Regions from separate parts of the Pseudomonas sp. TH39(2020) genome, predicted to be linked through region 1. Evidence: predicted binding sites of a transcription regulator. Region 1 holds the regulator's gene; each other region holds the start of a gene.
The links. The regulator FliA, encoded in region 1, starts transcription of late flagellar genes. The targets are predictions, from matches to a motif close to CTAAAGTTTNNNNNNNNNNNGCCGNTAA.

Region 2: a site for FliA is predicted at 2,499-2,526, ahead of JFU47_RS10565 (methyl-accepting chemotaxis protein). Genes of this name have one in related genera too.
Region 3: a site for FliA is predicted at 2,275-2,302, ahead of motA (flagellar motor stator protein MotA). Genes of this name have one in related genera too.

Annotation. Positions count from the first base shown of each region.
Region 1 covers NZ_JAEKFF010000007.1:1,076,766-1,082,035, forward strand. The annotation lists gene flhF (flagellar biosynthesis protein FlhF) at 1-56, shown strand, start outside; gene fleN (flagellar synthesis regulator FleN) at 173-1,003, shown strand; gene fliA (RNA polymerase sigma factor FliA) at 1,000-1,740, shown strand; gene JFU47_RS25370 (chemotaxis response regulator CheY) at 1,908-2,279, shown strand; gene JFU47_RS25375 (protein phosphatase CheZ) at 2,310-3,098, shown strand; gene JFU47_RS25380 (chemotaxis protein CheA) at 3,136-5,270, shown strand, end outside.
Region 2 covers NZ_JAEKFF010000006.1:553,001-558,270, forward strand. The annotation lists gene JFU47_RS10555 (hypothetical protein) at 1-51, opposite strand, end outside; gene JFU47_RS10560 (hypothetical protein) at 211-648, opposite strand; gene JFU47_RS10565 (methyl-accepting chemotaxis protein) at 760-2,385, opposite strand; gene JFU47_RS10570 (transporter) at 2,661-3,683, shown strand; gene JFU47_RS10575 (inorganic phosphate transporter) at 3,922-5,270, shown strand, end outside.
Region 3 covers NZ_JAEKFF010000006.1:1,524,333-1,529,602, forward strand. The annotation lists gene JFU47_RS14825 (toll/interleukin-1 receptor domain-containing protein) at 1-274, shown strand, start outside; gene motB (flagellar motor protein MotB) at 317-1,351, opposite strand; gene motA (flagellar motor stator protein MotA) at 1,355-2,206, opposite strand; gene JFU47_RS14840 (HDOD domain-containing protein) at 2,373-3,911, shown strand; gene JFU47_RS14845 (rhodanese-like domain-containing protein) at 3,954-4,769, shown strand; gene asd (archaetidylserine decarboxylase) at 4,788-5,270, shown strand, end outside.

The DNA of each region.
Region 1 (5,270 bases):
CCATGGCTGATATGTTCGCTGATATTTACCACAGCCCGACCAAGCAGGTCGGCTGAGGTATTAATGAACAGTTTTTGTACCTACATCGATGGTCTGCCATGCATTGTTCAGTTAATGAACGCGCAGCCAGTAATGTGGCCTCCGTCTAAGTAAGACAAGGTAAAGAAAATTCATGGGCAGCATGCATCCCGTACAGGTGATCGCGGTGACCGGCGGCAAAGGTGGCGTCGGGAAAACTAACGTGTCAGTGAACTTGTCCCTGGCTCTAGCTGAGCTCGGCCGGCGCGTCATGCTGTTGGACGCCGATCTGGGGCTGGCGAACGTCGACGTTCTGTTGGGGCTGACACCCAAACGTACTTTGGCCGACGTGATCGAAGGCCGCTGCGAGCTGCGCGACGTTCTGTTGCAAGGCCCTGGCGGCATTCGCATCGTCCCGGCCGCGTCCGGCACACAGAGCATGGTTCATTTGAGCCCGGCTCAACACGCCGGCCTGATCCAGGCGTTCAGCGATATCGGCGACAACCTCGACGTGCTGGTGATCGACACCGCGGCGGGCATTGGTGAATCGGTCGTCAGTTTCGTCCGCGCAGCGCAAGAAGTCTTGCTGGTGGTCTGCGACGAGCCGACTTCGATCACCGATGCCTACGCACTGATCAAACTGCTGAACCGCGATTACGGCATGAACCGCTTCCGCGTCCTGGCCAACATGGCCCAGAGTCCGCAGGAAGGGCGCAACCTGTTCGCCAAGTTGACCAAGGTCACGGATCGCTTCCTTGACGTCGCCTTACAATACGTCGGCGCGGTGCCTTACGACGAAAGCGTGCGCAAGGCTGTGCAGAAGCAGCGCGCCGTTTACGAAGCCTTCCCGCGTTCCAAGTGCTCACTGGCGTTCAAGGCGATTGCACAGAAGGTCGATACCTGGCCGCTACCTGCCAACCCGCGTGGGCACCTGGAGTTTTTCGTCGAGCGCCTCGTGCAACAAACGGCAGGACCGGTGCTATGACAGCCAGTGGCTACAACCTCTACAAGAAGTCGGCACGTGACGCGCAGTACGAGCTGATCGAGCGTTACGCGCCACTGGTTAAACGCATTGCTTACCACTTGCTGGCGCGTCTGCCGGCCAGTGTCCAGGTTGAAGACCTGATCCAGGCCGGGATGATCGGCCTGCTTGAAGTGTCGACCAAATACGACGCCAGCAAAGGCGCGAGTTTCGAGACGTACGCGGGCATACGAATCCGTGGCGCGATGCTCGATGAAGTACGCAAGGGGGACTGGGCGCCACGTTCGGTCCACCGCAATACCCGGATGGTCAGCGACGCCATTCGCTCGATTGAAGCTAAAACCGGCCGTGACGCTAAAGATCACGAGGTTGCGGCCGAACTCCAATTGAGTCTCGACGATTATTACGGGATTTTGAACGACACCCTGGGCAGCCGCTTATTCAGTTTCGACGATCTGTTGCAGGACGGCGAACACGAAGGGCTGCACGAGGGTGGCGCCAGTGCTCATCTCGAGCCGTCACGCGATCTGGAAGATGGACGCTTCCAGGCGGCGCTGGCGGACGCGATTGCCAATTTGCCGGAGCGTGAGCGACTGGTGTTGGCGCTGTACTACGACGAAGAGTTGAATCTCAAGGAAATCGGTGAGGTCCTGGGGGTTAGCGAATCTCGGGTCAGCCAGTTACACAGCCAGTGCGCGGCCCGTTTGCGGGGGCGTTTGGGGGAGTGGCGAGCGCGCTGAAGGCAGTGTGGGGACACTGCGAACGCGGCTGGTGGGGTGTTGAACCGTACCGGTCCCGATCTGTTGTGCTCCAGACAGTCATTGAGTGCTTTGCCGGATTGATTGAAATGGCGCGTCCAGGTGCTGGGCGCGTTTAAGACTGCTTGGAGGTCGAATTGGACAAGAACATGAAAATCCTCATCGTTGATGACTTCTCAACGATGCGGCGGATCATTAAAAACCTGTTGCGTGACCTTGGGTTCACCAACACGGTCGAGGCTGACGATGGCACTACTGCCATTCCGGTTCTCAACAGCGGCAGCATCGACTTTCTGGTAACAGACTGGAACATGCCTGGCATGACCGGTATCGATCTGCTGCGCCACGTGCGTGCCGATGAAAAGCTCAAGCACCTGCCGGTGCTGATGGTGACCGCTGAAGCCAAGCGCGAGCAGATCATCGAGGCAGCCCAGGCCGGAGTTAACGGCTATGTGGTCAAGCCCTTCACGGCCCAGGCGTTAAAAGAAAAAATCGAGAAGATTTTCGAACGCATCGGTTGATGTGCGAAGCCACTGCGCCACGGGGGAGCTATGGAGCATAACGAGTCTTCACAGGGCGATTTCGAATCGACTCTGAAAAAACACGCGGTCGAACTGGTCGAAAGCCTTGAAAAAGGCAGGTTCGGCGACGCTGTGCAACTGATCCATGAGCTCAATCAGACCCGTGACCGTGGCCTGTATCAGGAAGTGGGCAAGCTCACTCGCGAGCTGCATAGCGCGATCGTCAATTTCCAGATTGACCCGAACATGCCGCAAGCCGAGGAAGTGTCACAGATCACGGACGCCACCGAGCGTCTGGGCTATGTGGTCAAGCTGACCGAGGCTGCTGCCAACCGCACCATGGACCTGGTGGAAAACGCCACGCCGCTGGTCAATGGCCTGAGCAACGAAGCCCAGGCCTTGAGCACCGATTGGGGACGGTTCATGCGTCGCGAAGTCGGGGCTGAAGAGTTCCGCGAGCTGGCCCGGCGAGTCGACGGTTTCCTGACACGCAGCAGCGAAGACAATCGCGTTGTGTCGAGCAACCTCAACGACATTCTGCTCGCTCAGGATTACCAGGACCTCACCGGTCAGGTGATCAAGCGTGTGACCCAATTGGTCACCGAAGTTGAAAGCAACCTGCTCAAGCTCGTGCTTATGGCCAGTCAGGTGGACCGCTTTGCGGGCATCGAACATGACCGTGAAGCGATGCTTGCAGAAAAAGATCCGCAAAAACATCTCTCTCAGGGTGAAGGTCCGCAGATTCATGCCGATAAAAGAGAAGACGTTGTGTCCGGTCAGGACGATGTGGACGATTTGCTATCCAGTCTTGGATTTTAGGTTTTTAGGTTTTTAGACCTTTAGGAGCACCCCCTTAATGAGCTTCGGCGCCGATGAAGAGATCCTTCAGGATTTCCTGGTTGAGGCCGGCGAGATTCTAGAGCAACTGTCCGAACAGCTGGTCGAGCTTGAAAGCCGACCCGATGATGCGGACTTGCTCAATGCAATTTTTCGCGGTTTTCACACTGTAAAAGGAGGCGCCGGCTTCCTCCAGCTCAACGAGCTGGTGGAGTGCTGTCACATCGCCGAGAACGTGTTCGACATCCTGCGCAAGGGTGAACGTCGCGTCGACTCGGAACTGATGGACGTGGTTCTCGAAGCGCTGGATGCGGTGAACGGCATGTTCACCGAAGTCCGCGAGCGCAGCCCGATCACGGCTGCCACGCCTGAATTGCTTGCGGCACTGGCCCGTCTGGCCGAGCCGCAAACTGAAGACGCCGCACCGGTCGCCGAGGTGGTGGAAGAACCTGCCGCCGAGAGCGAATCGGGTGACATCACCGATAACGAATTCGAACAACTGCTGGACTCACTGAACGCCGTCAAGGCTCAGGCAGAAGCCCCGGCAGCTGTGCCAGCGCCGAGCAGCAATGCAGCGGCCAGCGACGAAATTACCGATGCCGAGTTCGAGTCGTTGCTCGATCAGCTGCACGGTAAAGGCCAGTTCGCCGTTGATGCGGTAGCCCCGGCGCCAGTGGCGCCGGCTGCCCCGAAAGCGGCAGGCGACAGCTCCGATATCACCGACGACGAGTTCGAAGCTTTGCTCGATCAGTTGCACGGCAAGGGTAACTTTGCTGTCGACGCGCTGGAATCGGCCATTGCTGCGGCTCCGGCCCCGGCTGCGCCAACCGCTAAGGCGGCTGGCAGCGACCTGATCTCCGATCACGAGTTTGAATCGCTGCTCGACGAATTGCACGGCAAGGGCAAGTTCACTGAAGTGGGCACCGCGTCCGGCGCCAGCGCATCGGTTGTGGCGCCAGCGGCCAAGGCTGTTGCACCGAAACCCGTTGCCAAAGCGCCCGAGCCTAAAGCCGAAGCGCCGAAGCCTGCCGCTGCTGCTGCCCCGGCTCCGGCTCGTGCCCCGTCCGCGCCGCCACCGGAAAAACCGGCCAGCGAAGCCGAGACCACCGTGCGGGTCGATACCGCGCGTCTCGACGAAATCATGAACATGGTCGGCGAGTTGGTACTGGTGCGTAACCGCTTGGTCCGTCTGGGCCTCAACAGCGGCGACGAAGCCATGTCCAAGGCCGTGTCGAACCTCGACGTGGTCACGGCCGACCTGCAAACCGCGGTCATGAAGACCCGGATGCAACCGATCAAGAAGGTCTTCGGGCGCTTCCCGCGCCTGGTTCGCGACCTGGCTCGCCAGCTCAAGAAAGAGATCAACCTGGAACTGGTCGGCGAAGAAACCGACCTCGACAAGAACCTCGTCGAGGCCCTGGCCGACCCGCTGGTCCACTTGGTGCGCAACTCGGTCGACCACGGTATTGAAGAGCCGGCCGAGCGCGAAGCGATGGGCAAGCCTCGCAGCGGCAAGGTGATCCTGTCCGCTGAACAGGAAGGCGACCACATCCTTCTGTCGATCTCCGATGACGGCAAGGGCATGGACGCCGATGTTCTGCGCGGCATTGCCGTGAAGAAAGGCTTGATGGACAAGGATGCCGCGGATCGCCTCAGCGAATCCGATTGCTTCAACCTGATCTTCGCACCGGGTTTCTCGACCAAGACCGAAATTTCCGATGTCTCCGGACGCGGCGTGGGCATGGACGTGGTGAAAACCAAAATCGCCCAGCTCAACGGCACCATCAATATCTATTCGACCAAGGGCAAGGGCTCGAAGATCGTCATCAAGGTCCCGTTGACCCTGGCGATCATGCCGACGCTGATGGTCATGCTGGGCAACCAGGCGTTTGCGTTCCCGCTGGTGAACGTCAACGAGATCTTCCACCTCGACCTGTCGCGCACCAACGTGGTGGACGGCCAGGAAGTGGTGATCGTGCGGGACAAGGCGCTGCCATTGTTCTACCTCAAACGCTGGCTGGTCAGCTCCGCCGCTCACGAAGAGCAGCGCGAAGGCCATGTGGTGATCCTTTCGGTGGGCACTCAGCGGATCGGCTTCGTCGTCGATCAACTGGTGGGCCAGGAAGAAGTGGTCATCAAGCCATTGGGCAAAAT
Region 2 (5,270 bases), on a different contig from region 1:
CGGCGTCATGCTCGGGATCGTCAGTTTTTCCAACACTTCAAGCGTAGACATAGGAACACTCCTTATCGGGATAATCGCGCCATTGCGCTGACCCGATCATCAAGCCGTTCGGAACGCTCCCCGTCTACTGTCAGAAGTAACAGGTACCCTCTAAATCAATGGGTTTGAAGCGTCGAATCCGACCAGCGGTCATGCCTACTGAACGGGATATCAGGCCGAAGTGCTGACCAGAGACCCCGAAGTGCTTGAACCGGAATCCTGCAACGCCTGCAACAACGCCGCCGTCGCGGTCTGCAACGAAGCTGAAGTGGCCGCCATCTGCGACTGAGCCGCCGCGACGTCCGCCGCTTTTGCCTCGGCGCTTTCCTGTTTGGCCTGGGCCGCTTGCAGTTGCTGCTGTTGTTCCTGCAATTGCTTTTGCAGCTCGGCGATCTGCTTGCGCAGCTCTTTCACCGTATCGGATTCTTCGCTACTGCTGGAACTGCTGCCGCTCGCCGCGGGGGCGCCGCCGGCGGATACCTTGGTGGTGTCGCTGGACGCCTCAGCGGTTGCCGTGACTGAGGTGTCTTCGGTGCTGTCGCTGAGGGCAGTCTTGTTCGAAGCAGTCGAGGCCGTCGGGGTGATCGAAACGGAAGTGATGCTGACCATGGCGGTTTTCCATTGGGATTTGGGATTACCGTGGTCATCGACATCGACACTGCGGACTTGAGATCGACTGTGTACCGACTCAGTAAGCAAACCGGTACACAGTCATTCCCGTTACGCGCTTAAACGCGCCGTGACTTCATTCAACTGCCCTGACAACCCATGCAGGTTGTGGCTGGCCGCTTCGGTGCGCTGCACGTTATCCAGATTGGTGCTGGCGATGCTGGTGATCTCGGTGAGGTTGCGCGAGATGTCTTCGGCCACCGATGTCTGCTCTTCCGCGGCGGTAGCGATCTGGCGGTTCATGTCGCGGATGGCTTCCACGGCAAGGGTGATGCGCTCCAGCATGGCGCCGGCCTGAGTCACTTGCTCGACACTTTCCTCACTGCGCGACTGACCACTTTCAATCGCCTGAGCGGCGTCCACCGCACCGGTTTGCACCGTTTGAATGATCTGGTTGATCTCGATGATCGATGCCGCCGTGCGCTGGGCCAGGCTGCGGACTTCATCGGCCACCACCGCAAAACCGCGCCCGGCTTCACCGGCACGGGCTGCTTCGATGGCGGCGTTGAGCGCCAGCAGATTGGTCTGCTCGGCGATGCCGCGAATCACTTCCAGTACCTTACCGATGCGCCCGCTGTCGGTTTCCAGACGACGGATGACCGTGGCGGTATTGGCGATTTCGCCGCGCATTTGGGTGATGGTGTGAATGGTGCCCTGCATGACCTTTTCGCCCTGCTGGGCGGACTGGTCGGCATCATCGGCGGCACGTGCCGCATCGGCAGCGTGACGTGCGACTTCTTGCGCGGTAGCAGACATTTCGTTCATCGCCGTGGCCACCTGATCGGTGCGGTTGAACTGCTCGTTAGTGCCACTGGCCATAAGGCTGGCGATGGAATTCAGCTCACCGCTGGCGCTGTCCAGATCCGAGGCGCTGCGCTGCAAACGGTTGAAGGTTTCGGCAAGAAAATCGCGCAGGGTATTGGCGGCCATCGCCAGTTTGCCCAACTCGTCCTGACGGGTGCTGGCCACGCGTTCGGCGAAACGACCCTGGCTGAGTTGCGCCACGTACTCGATCAGTTTGCGTATCGGTTCCACCAGGTTGCGGTTGACCAGCCACAGGCTCAGCAACCCGATCAACAGACCCGAGACGAGCATCACAATGATCCCCAGCAACACGGTGCGGTCGGCCCCGGTGCTGATCAGCTTCGATTGCTCGGCACCCTGCTTGCGCAATTCGCTGACCAACTCACTCATCTGCTCGCTGGTCGCGCGGTCCACACCTTTGACCGCCGTGTCGCCAACCGTTGGGTCGGCGCCTGCCGCCACGTAGGCGTCACGGCCCTTCTGATAAGCCGCGCCCAACAGACGATGTTCGTCCCGCAGGCGTTCGATGCGAGTCTTGAGTGACGGCTCGATACCCTTCTGCCCGGCCAGTTCACCGAGGATGCCCTGCACGTCGCGCTGACGGTCCTCGAATTGCTTCCAGTATTTGTCCAAGTCCGCAGGCTGCTTGCCGCGTAGCAGAACGTTTTTCCATTCCTGAACCTGCACCTTAAATTGCAGGTTGGCTTCATCGATCAATTGCGAGGTGTGCAGCGGGCCTTCGATCAGATTCGCGTAGTTCTGAACACCGCTGGACAGAAAGTGAAAGCAGGCCAGGGCGATCAGCAACATGGCCAACAGGCTGCCGCTCAACAAGGCAAGGATTTGTGCTCTCAGGGATTTTTGCAAAAACATCGAGTGATCTCATGGCAGGGATAAGGCACGCCGCGATCAGGCGTGAAAGGTGTCCGGACATCCCTGTCTGCGACCTTGGCCAGTGGCCAAAACCGTGCAAGTTAACGTAGGCAAGATCGGCGTGCCAGAGCGGTTCTTTAATCAATTCCGACCGTCGGTAGTGCCACTATTTCGCCTCTACCGTTCTGTCACAAAACTGTCAAAACACCTTGCGATGATGCGGCTCAAGTGAACCTGTGAAACCCGCGACAGGCGCCTCCTCACAGCGAGACCTCATGAACCACAGCATCGACCAAAGCCATCGCGACACTGACCTGTTCGGTCTGCTGTACGGTTTCAGTTTTCGCCCCGGCGAGCGCGGCCGGGAGCTCGATTCGGCCAAGGCGTTGCAGTGCCTGCAACAGCCCGGCGACAACGACGAATTTCTCTGGCTGCACCTCAACCTGGCTCATGCGGCGTGCGAGCGTTGGATGAAAAGCCATCTGGAATTGCCCGACGAATTTTTCGAAGCGCTGCATGAGGGCTCCCGTTCGACGCGCATCGAGCATGTGGATTCAGCGTTGCTGGCGGTGGTCAACGACGTGGTGTTCAACCTCAGCAGCATGGTTTCCTCCGATGTTTCGACGCTGTGGGTCTGCGCCCGCAGTCGGCTGATCGTCAGCGCGCGACTGCAACCGCTGCACTCGGTGGACAAGCTGCGCTCGTCGGTGAAGGCCGGTGAATGCTTTCGCTCGCCGCTGGAATTGCTGGTGCATCTGCTGCGCGATCAGGGCGAAGTGCTGACCCAGATCGTGCGCAAGACCAGCCTCAGTGTCGATCAGATCGAAGATGAATTGCTGTCCTCGCGGCTGTCGACCAACCGGGCAGAGCTGGGTGCCAACCGACGGGTGCTGGTACGCCTGCAACGCTTGTTGGCGCTGGAACCGGGCTCGTTGCTGCGCCTGCTTAATCGCCCGCCGCTGTGGTTGCAGAAGGAGGATGTGAAGGAATTGCGCAAGTCCACCGAGGAGTTCGCGCTGATCATCAACGACCTCACGGCGCTGGGCGAACGGATCAAGCTGTTGCAGGAAGAAATCGCCGCCAACCTCAACGAACAGAGCAACCGCACACTGTTCACCCTGACCGTGGTCACGGTACTGGCGTTGCCGATCAACATCATCGCCGGGTTCTTTGGCATGAACGTCGGTGGGGTGCCGCTTTCCGGCGACCCGGAAGGGTTCTGGATTCTGGTGGCGTTGGTCGCGACGTTTACCGTGATCGCCGGGCGTTGGGCGTTTCGTAAACGCCAGGATTATTGAGCCTCCCCCGTTGATCGTTCCCACGCTCTGCGTGGGAATGCATCCATTGACGCTCTGCGTCAACGCTGGACGCAGAGCGTCCGGGGCGGCATTCCCACGCAGAGCGTGGGAACGATCAGGGTAGTGAGTTCTGATGGACGGCATTAGCAAAAACCCAAAACCCTGACCTAACGCAGCCTCCCTGTAACATTCAGCAACGATCATGGGCGACACTCCTTCTCCCTCAGGATTGTCCGTCATGGCTACTCCTTCCTTCACCGCCGCCCAAGCGCCCACCAGTAGCGCCAAACCGCAACTCGACAAGAAGCCCGGCTTGCTCACCATCGTGATTTTCTTCGCAGTGCTGGGGAGCGGGCTGTTGTTCACCGCCTACAGCCTGATGCACGACATGAACGAAATCGGCACCGTGGTGACCACCTGGACGCCGTTTCTGCTGTTGGGCGTGGCGCTGCTGATTGCCCTCGGTTTTGAGTTCGTCAACGGTTTTCACGACACCGCCAACGCCGTGGCCACGGTGATTTACACCAACTCCTTGCCGCCGAATTTCGCAGTGGCCTGGTCCGGGTTCTTCAACTTCCTCGGGGTGCTGCTGTCCAGCGGCGCGGTGGCGTTCGGCATCATCGCCCTGCTGCCGGTGGAACTGATTCTGCAAGTCGGTTCCTCCGCCGGTTTCGCGATGATTTTCGCCCTGTTGATCGCCGCGATCCTGTGGAACCTCGGCACCTGGTGGCTGGGCTTGCCGGCGTCTTCGTCGCACACCCTGATTGGCTCGATCATCGGTGTCGGCGTGGCCAATGCCCTGATGCACGGTCGTGACGGCACCAGCGGCGTAGACTGGGCGCAGGCAACCAAAGTCGGATACGCACTGTTGCTCTCGCCGCTGATCGGCTTCGCGTTCGCCGCGCTGTTGCTGCTGGCCTTGCGGGCTTTCGTCAAGAATCGTGCGCTGTATAAAGCACCGAAGGGCAACACGCCGCCACCTTGGTGGATTCGCGGCATGTTGATCCTGACCTGCACCGGTGTGTCTTTCGCTCACGGTTCCAACGACGGCCAGAAAGGCATGGGCCTGATCATGCTGATTCTGGTCGGCACGCTGCCGATGGCTTACGCACTGAACCGCACCATGCCGGCGGACCAGGCGCTGCAGTTTGCCGCCGTGGCCGAAGTCACCCAACAAGCGCTGGTCAAAAGTTCGCCGCTGCCAGCGCCCGCCGATCCTCGCGCGGTGTTGTCCGAATACATGCGCAGCAAGGAAGCCTCACCCCAACTGATCCCCGCCCTCGCCGCCTTGACCGGCTATATCGGGAACGAAGTGAAGGGCTACGGCTCACTCTCGAAAGTCCCGGCCGAGGCCATGGGCAACGTGCGTAACGACATGTACCTGACCAGCGAAACCATTCGCCTGATGGACAAAAACAAGGTCGGCAACTTCGACGCCGACACCAGCGGCAAGCTGCAACTGTTCAAGCAGCAGATCGACAACGCCACACGGTTCATTCCCCTATGGGTGAAAATCGCGGTGGCCATCGCCTTGGGGCTGGGCACCATGGTCGGCTGGAAACGTATCGTGGTGACGGTCGGCGAGAA
Region 3 (5,270 bases), on a different contig from region 1:
GGTGCCGTTCGAAATCGGAGAAGCGACCATCAGCAATCGCCGCATCTGCTCGTACCAGGTTGGCCCCAGCGCTTTACCGTTGTACCTCGACAAATGGCCAAAACTGAGCGGCGATACGGACATCAATTTTTTCATTGATGCTTATCGTGAAGAGGTACTAACCAAACGCTCGATAGGACTGGAATCGATCAGTGAGTCGGTTCGCGGCATCTACAAAGGAAATGCAGACCTGTTCCACGACCAACTCAAGAACCGCATCCGGCGCGGTTTCTGACAGGCACAAAAAAGCCGACATCACTGTCGGCTTTTTCATGGGTCACTGCTTCGGCGGTTCACCCGGTTTCGGTGCCGGATTATCAAACAGATTCAACCGCTCGCGAAGCTCATGTGCCGGCAACGGCTCTTTATCCGCCGGCAACGCGTTCGGGTCGGCTGGCGTGGCGGGCACTTCGCCCGGGCCGCCCTGCCCTTGCGTCGGCGTTGGTTCTGGAGCCGGTTCCGCACCTTGCGAACCTTCGATGGCACGCTGGGCTTTCTTGGTCAGCACCACGATGTCGATTCGACGGTTGACCGGGTTGAACGGGTGCTCGCGGTCAAACAACGACGACGAGGCATAACCGACGACCCGCGCCACTTGCTGATCCGGATAACTACCCGCGACCAGCGCACGACGTGCCGCGTTGGCACGGTTGGCCGAGAGTTCCCAGTTACCGAAATCACCCGTGCCCGAGTACGGCTTGGCATCGGTGTGGCCGCTGATGCTGATCTTGTTCGGCACCGCTTTGATGGTGTCGGCCATGGCCAGCAGGATGTCTTCGAAGTATGGCTTCAGACGGGCACTGCCAGAGTCGAACATCGGCCGGTTTTCGGCGTCCACGATCTGGATGCGCAAACCGTCCGGCGTGATTTCGAACAGGATCTGGTCTTTGAATTTCTTCAGCTGCGGATTCTCTTCGACCTTGTTCTGCAATTCTTGCAGCAACAGCTCAAGACGTTCCTTTTCGACCTGCTCGGCCATGCCTTCAACCTGCTCGGCGTCGATGGTCACCTTGTCTGGCTGCGGCTGGGATTTCACCTCGGGGTTGAGGGTGTTCTCCGGCGCCAGGGTCGGTGTGCCGCCCAGGTCGATGATGTACGGCGTGCCGCTTTCGGAAAAGCCGACCGGGTCCTTGAAGTAACCGGCGATGGCGATCTTCTGTTCAGGCGTTGCGGTAGACAGCAGCCACAGCACCAGGAAGAACGCCATCATCGCCGTCGCGAAGTCCGCAAAGGCGATTTTCCAGGCGCCCCCGTGATGCCCGCCGGCGATGCGCTTGACGCGCTTGATGATTATCGGCTGGTTATTTTCCATGATTTAACGACCGCGAACCGCTTGTTCCAGCTCAGCGAAGCTAGGACGGTGCGCCGGGTACAGAACTTTACGACCGAACTCTACCGCCAGCGATGGCGGCATACCGGAAGCCGAAGCGACCAGCGAGGCCTTGATGGCTTCGTAGACGTTGAGTTCTTCCTTGGCATCGTGGGCCAGGGAATGGGCCAGCGGACCGAAGAAACCGTACGCCGCGAGAATACCGAAGAAGGTACCGACGAGTGCCGCACCGACGTGCAGGCCGATGGACTTCTGATCGCCTTCACCCAGGGAAGCCATGGTCACCACGATACCGAGCACCGCCGCGACGATACCGAAACCAGGCATGGCGTCGGCAATACCGTTCACCGCGTGGGATGGATGCTCGAGGTCTTCCTTGAGGCTGTAAAGCTCCATGTCGAACAGGCCTTCAAGCTCATGGGGAGCCATGTTGCCGGAGGACATGATGCGCAGGTAATCGCAGATGAACGCGGTCATGCGCTCGTCTTTGAGCACGGCTGGGTACTTGGCAAAGATCGGGCTCGCGGCGGCATCTTCAATATCGCCTTCGATGGCCATCATGCCTTCGCGGCGGCTCTTGTTGAGGATCTCGTAGATCAGGCCCAGCACTTCCAGATAGAACGTGTGGTTGAAACGCGAACTGAACATGCCCAAGGATTTCTTGAGCACGTGCATGGTCATGTAACCGGGGTTGGCCTGCAGGAATGCACCGAGGGCCGCACCACCAATAATCATCACCTCGAAGGGCTGAATCAGGGCGGCAATTTTGCCGTGGGAGAGCACGTATCCGCCGAGCACGCTCGCGAATACGACGATGATGCCGATTAATTTAGCCATAGGTAGGAGAGCACTTACTGAGTCGGGTTCAAGGTCATATTCGGAAGTTAAAAAATCTCTTCTTCTACTTATCGGCAAAACTGCGCCAGACTATAGCCAGTTCAGGCGAAAAGCCAATTTGGCCCGCTCCGGGCATAGGTAATGCAGACGATGATCGCGTCCAGACATGGCTAACGAAACGAACGTACCGACTCCAAAACCGACCACTCTCGAAGGCTGGGTCAAGCTTCTCGACGGCGTGCGCCTGCCGGTTCCGCAAGCCAGTCATGACCGAGTCTGCAAAGCCATCGCCAACAGTCGCAGCTCCTTGCGCGATATCGCCGAACTGATACAGGACAGCCCGGCGCTGGCCTTGAGCGTGATTCGCGAAGCCAATCGCCACACCCATGGCAGCATGACCGAGCCTGCGGAAAACCTTGAGGTGGCGATCAATCGCCTCGGTTTGAAGCGCACCGAAGAACTGCTCGCCCGGTTGCCTGCCCAGCCGCAATCGGAGATCCCGATCGCCCTGCGTCAGCTGCAGTTGATCAGCCAGCACGCGACCCAACAGGCCAACGGTTTTTTCGCCAGTCGCCTGGCGCGACTGTGGCAAGACATCCACTGGGGCAGCCTGCTGTTTCTCTCGCCGCTCTGGCCGATGGCATTGACTCATCCGCAGTTGCTCGAAGAGTGGGAGCTGCGGGTCATCCACAAAGGCGAGTCGGCGCGCAAAGTCGAAATGCAGTTGTTCGGCGCTCGCCTGCTGGAAATCTGCCGGGCGCTCGTGGACATCTGGCGCCTGCCGATCTGGGTGCAGCAAGGTTATCGGCTGCTGCTCAACGAGCAGCGTGAGCTGGTGAAAGTGCTGCGCATCGCCCGCGACAGCGATCATCCATTACGCCAGCAGAACCGTCTCGATGACGATCCGACCCTGCGTCGCTGGCTCAATCAACCGGCCAATACAGTGCTGCTGGCCAACGGTCTGGCGCTGTCGGCGCAACAGGCCTGGGACAGCCCGCACAGTGAACGCTGGCAGTACCTGACCAGCCTTTACCTGCAAATGCCGATGGACGAAGTGCAGCAGCAGTTGCACCAACAGGCCGCCAACAGCGCCCGCCATCACGCCATGCCAGACCTTTGGCACCCGGCCGTTTCACTGATCTGGCCGTGGGGCATGAACCGCGTGCACGCAGGCTTGCTGCCGGCCCCGGCGCCGACTGCCGAAGACCTGGCGAAATGGCGCAGACAGTGTGCCGAGTTGCTGGTCGAGCCCAGCCGCTTCACCAATGCCATGCACTTGACCACGTCTGCCCGGGACGCTTTGGTCGCGTGCGGCATGCGTCGGGTGATGATCCTGATGGCCGACCGCACTCACGCCAATCTGCGGGTGCACCAGACGGCCGGGCTGCCAAAAGAAGTGGCCGGCCTGAACTTCGTCGTCAGCCAGAGCACCGTGCTGCAACGCCTGCTCTCGCAACAAGCCCAGGTGCGCCTGACACCGGACAACAACGCACAATTTTCCGCCCTGTTGCCCACCAGCCTGCGCTCACAGTTCGGCGGCGAACACCTGCTGTTGCGCTCACTGGTCAATAATGGTCGGGTCATCATGATTGTGGTGGCGGATCAGGGCGGAGGGCCGTTCTCGGAAATCACCGTGCAAGCCTTCGGCAAAACCGCGCAGTGCATCGAGAAAGCCCTGCACAGCTTTAGTCACCGCGGCCAATGACGCTGCTATACAATCCTCCCTTTTGTGCTCTGGAGACCTCACATGTCTGACTTCTCTGGCTTGCCGCTGGTGATCGAGCCGAGCGACTTGCTCCCCCGTCTCGACGCCCGCGATCTGATTCTGGTGGACCTGACCAGCAGCGCCCGCTATGCCGAAGGGCATATCCCCGGTGCGCGCTTTGTCGATCCGAAACGCACGCAACTCGGTCACGCACCAGCGCCGGGACTGATGCCGCCGCAAGCGGCACTCGAAGCGTTGTTCGGTGAGCTGGGACACAACCCTGATGCGGTCTATGTCGTCTATGACGACGAAGGCGGTGGTTGGGCCGGGCGCTTTATCTGGCTGCTGGATGTCATCGGCCACAGCAAGTACCACTATATCGACGGCGGCCTGAAGGCCTGGCTGGCAGAAGGCTTGCCCATGTCAATCCAGATCCCGGCAGCGGTTGGCGGCCCGGTTGCGTTGACCCTGCACGACGAACCCACTGCCACCCGCGAGTACCTGCAAAGCCGTCTCGGTGCCGCCGACCTGGCGATCTGGGACGCGCGCGGGCCGCTGGAGTACTCCGGCGAGAAAGTCCTGGCAGCCAAGGCCGGGCACATTCCCGGCGCGGTCAATTTCGAATGGACCGCGGGCATGGATCAGGCGCGCAACCTGCGTATCCGCACCGACATGCCGCAGATCCTGGAAAAACTCGGGATCAGCAAAGACAAAGAAGTGATTACCCACTGCCAGACTCACCATCGTTCTGGCTTCACCTATCTGGTGGCCAAATCCCTCGGTTATCCGCGGGTCAAAGGCTACGCCGGTTCCTGGGGCGAATGGGGCAACCACCCCGATACGCCCGTAGAGATTTAAGGTTTTTAAGGACAGTTAATGAATAAGCGTCTGTTTATCCTCAGCCAATACCTGCTGCCCCATCACCTGCTGTCGCGACTGGCCGGCTGCATTGCCGAATGCCGCGTGCGCTGGTTCAAGAACGCCTTCACCGCCTGGTTCGCCAAGCGTTATCAGGTGGACATGTCCCAGGCGCTGGTCGAAGACCTGACCGCCTACGAACACTTCAATGCGTTCTTCACTCGCGCCCTGAAGGACGGCGCTCGCCCGCTGGACGAGACGCCAGGCGCGATCCTCAGCCCGGCAGACGGTGCGGTCAGCCAACTCGGCCCGATCGAACACGGTCGCGTGTTCCAGGCCAAGGGCCACAGCTTCAGCGTGCTGGAATTGCTGGGCGGCGACGCTGCCAACGCAGCGCCGTTCATGGGCGGTGATTTCGCGACTATTTATCTGTCGCCGAAGGACTACCACCGCGTGCACATGCCGTTGGCCGGCACCCTGCGCGAGATGGTCTACATCCCT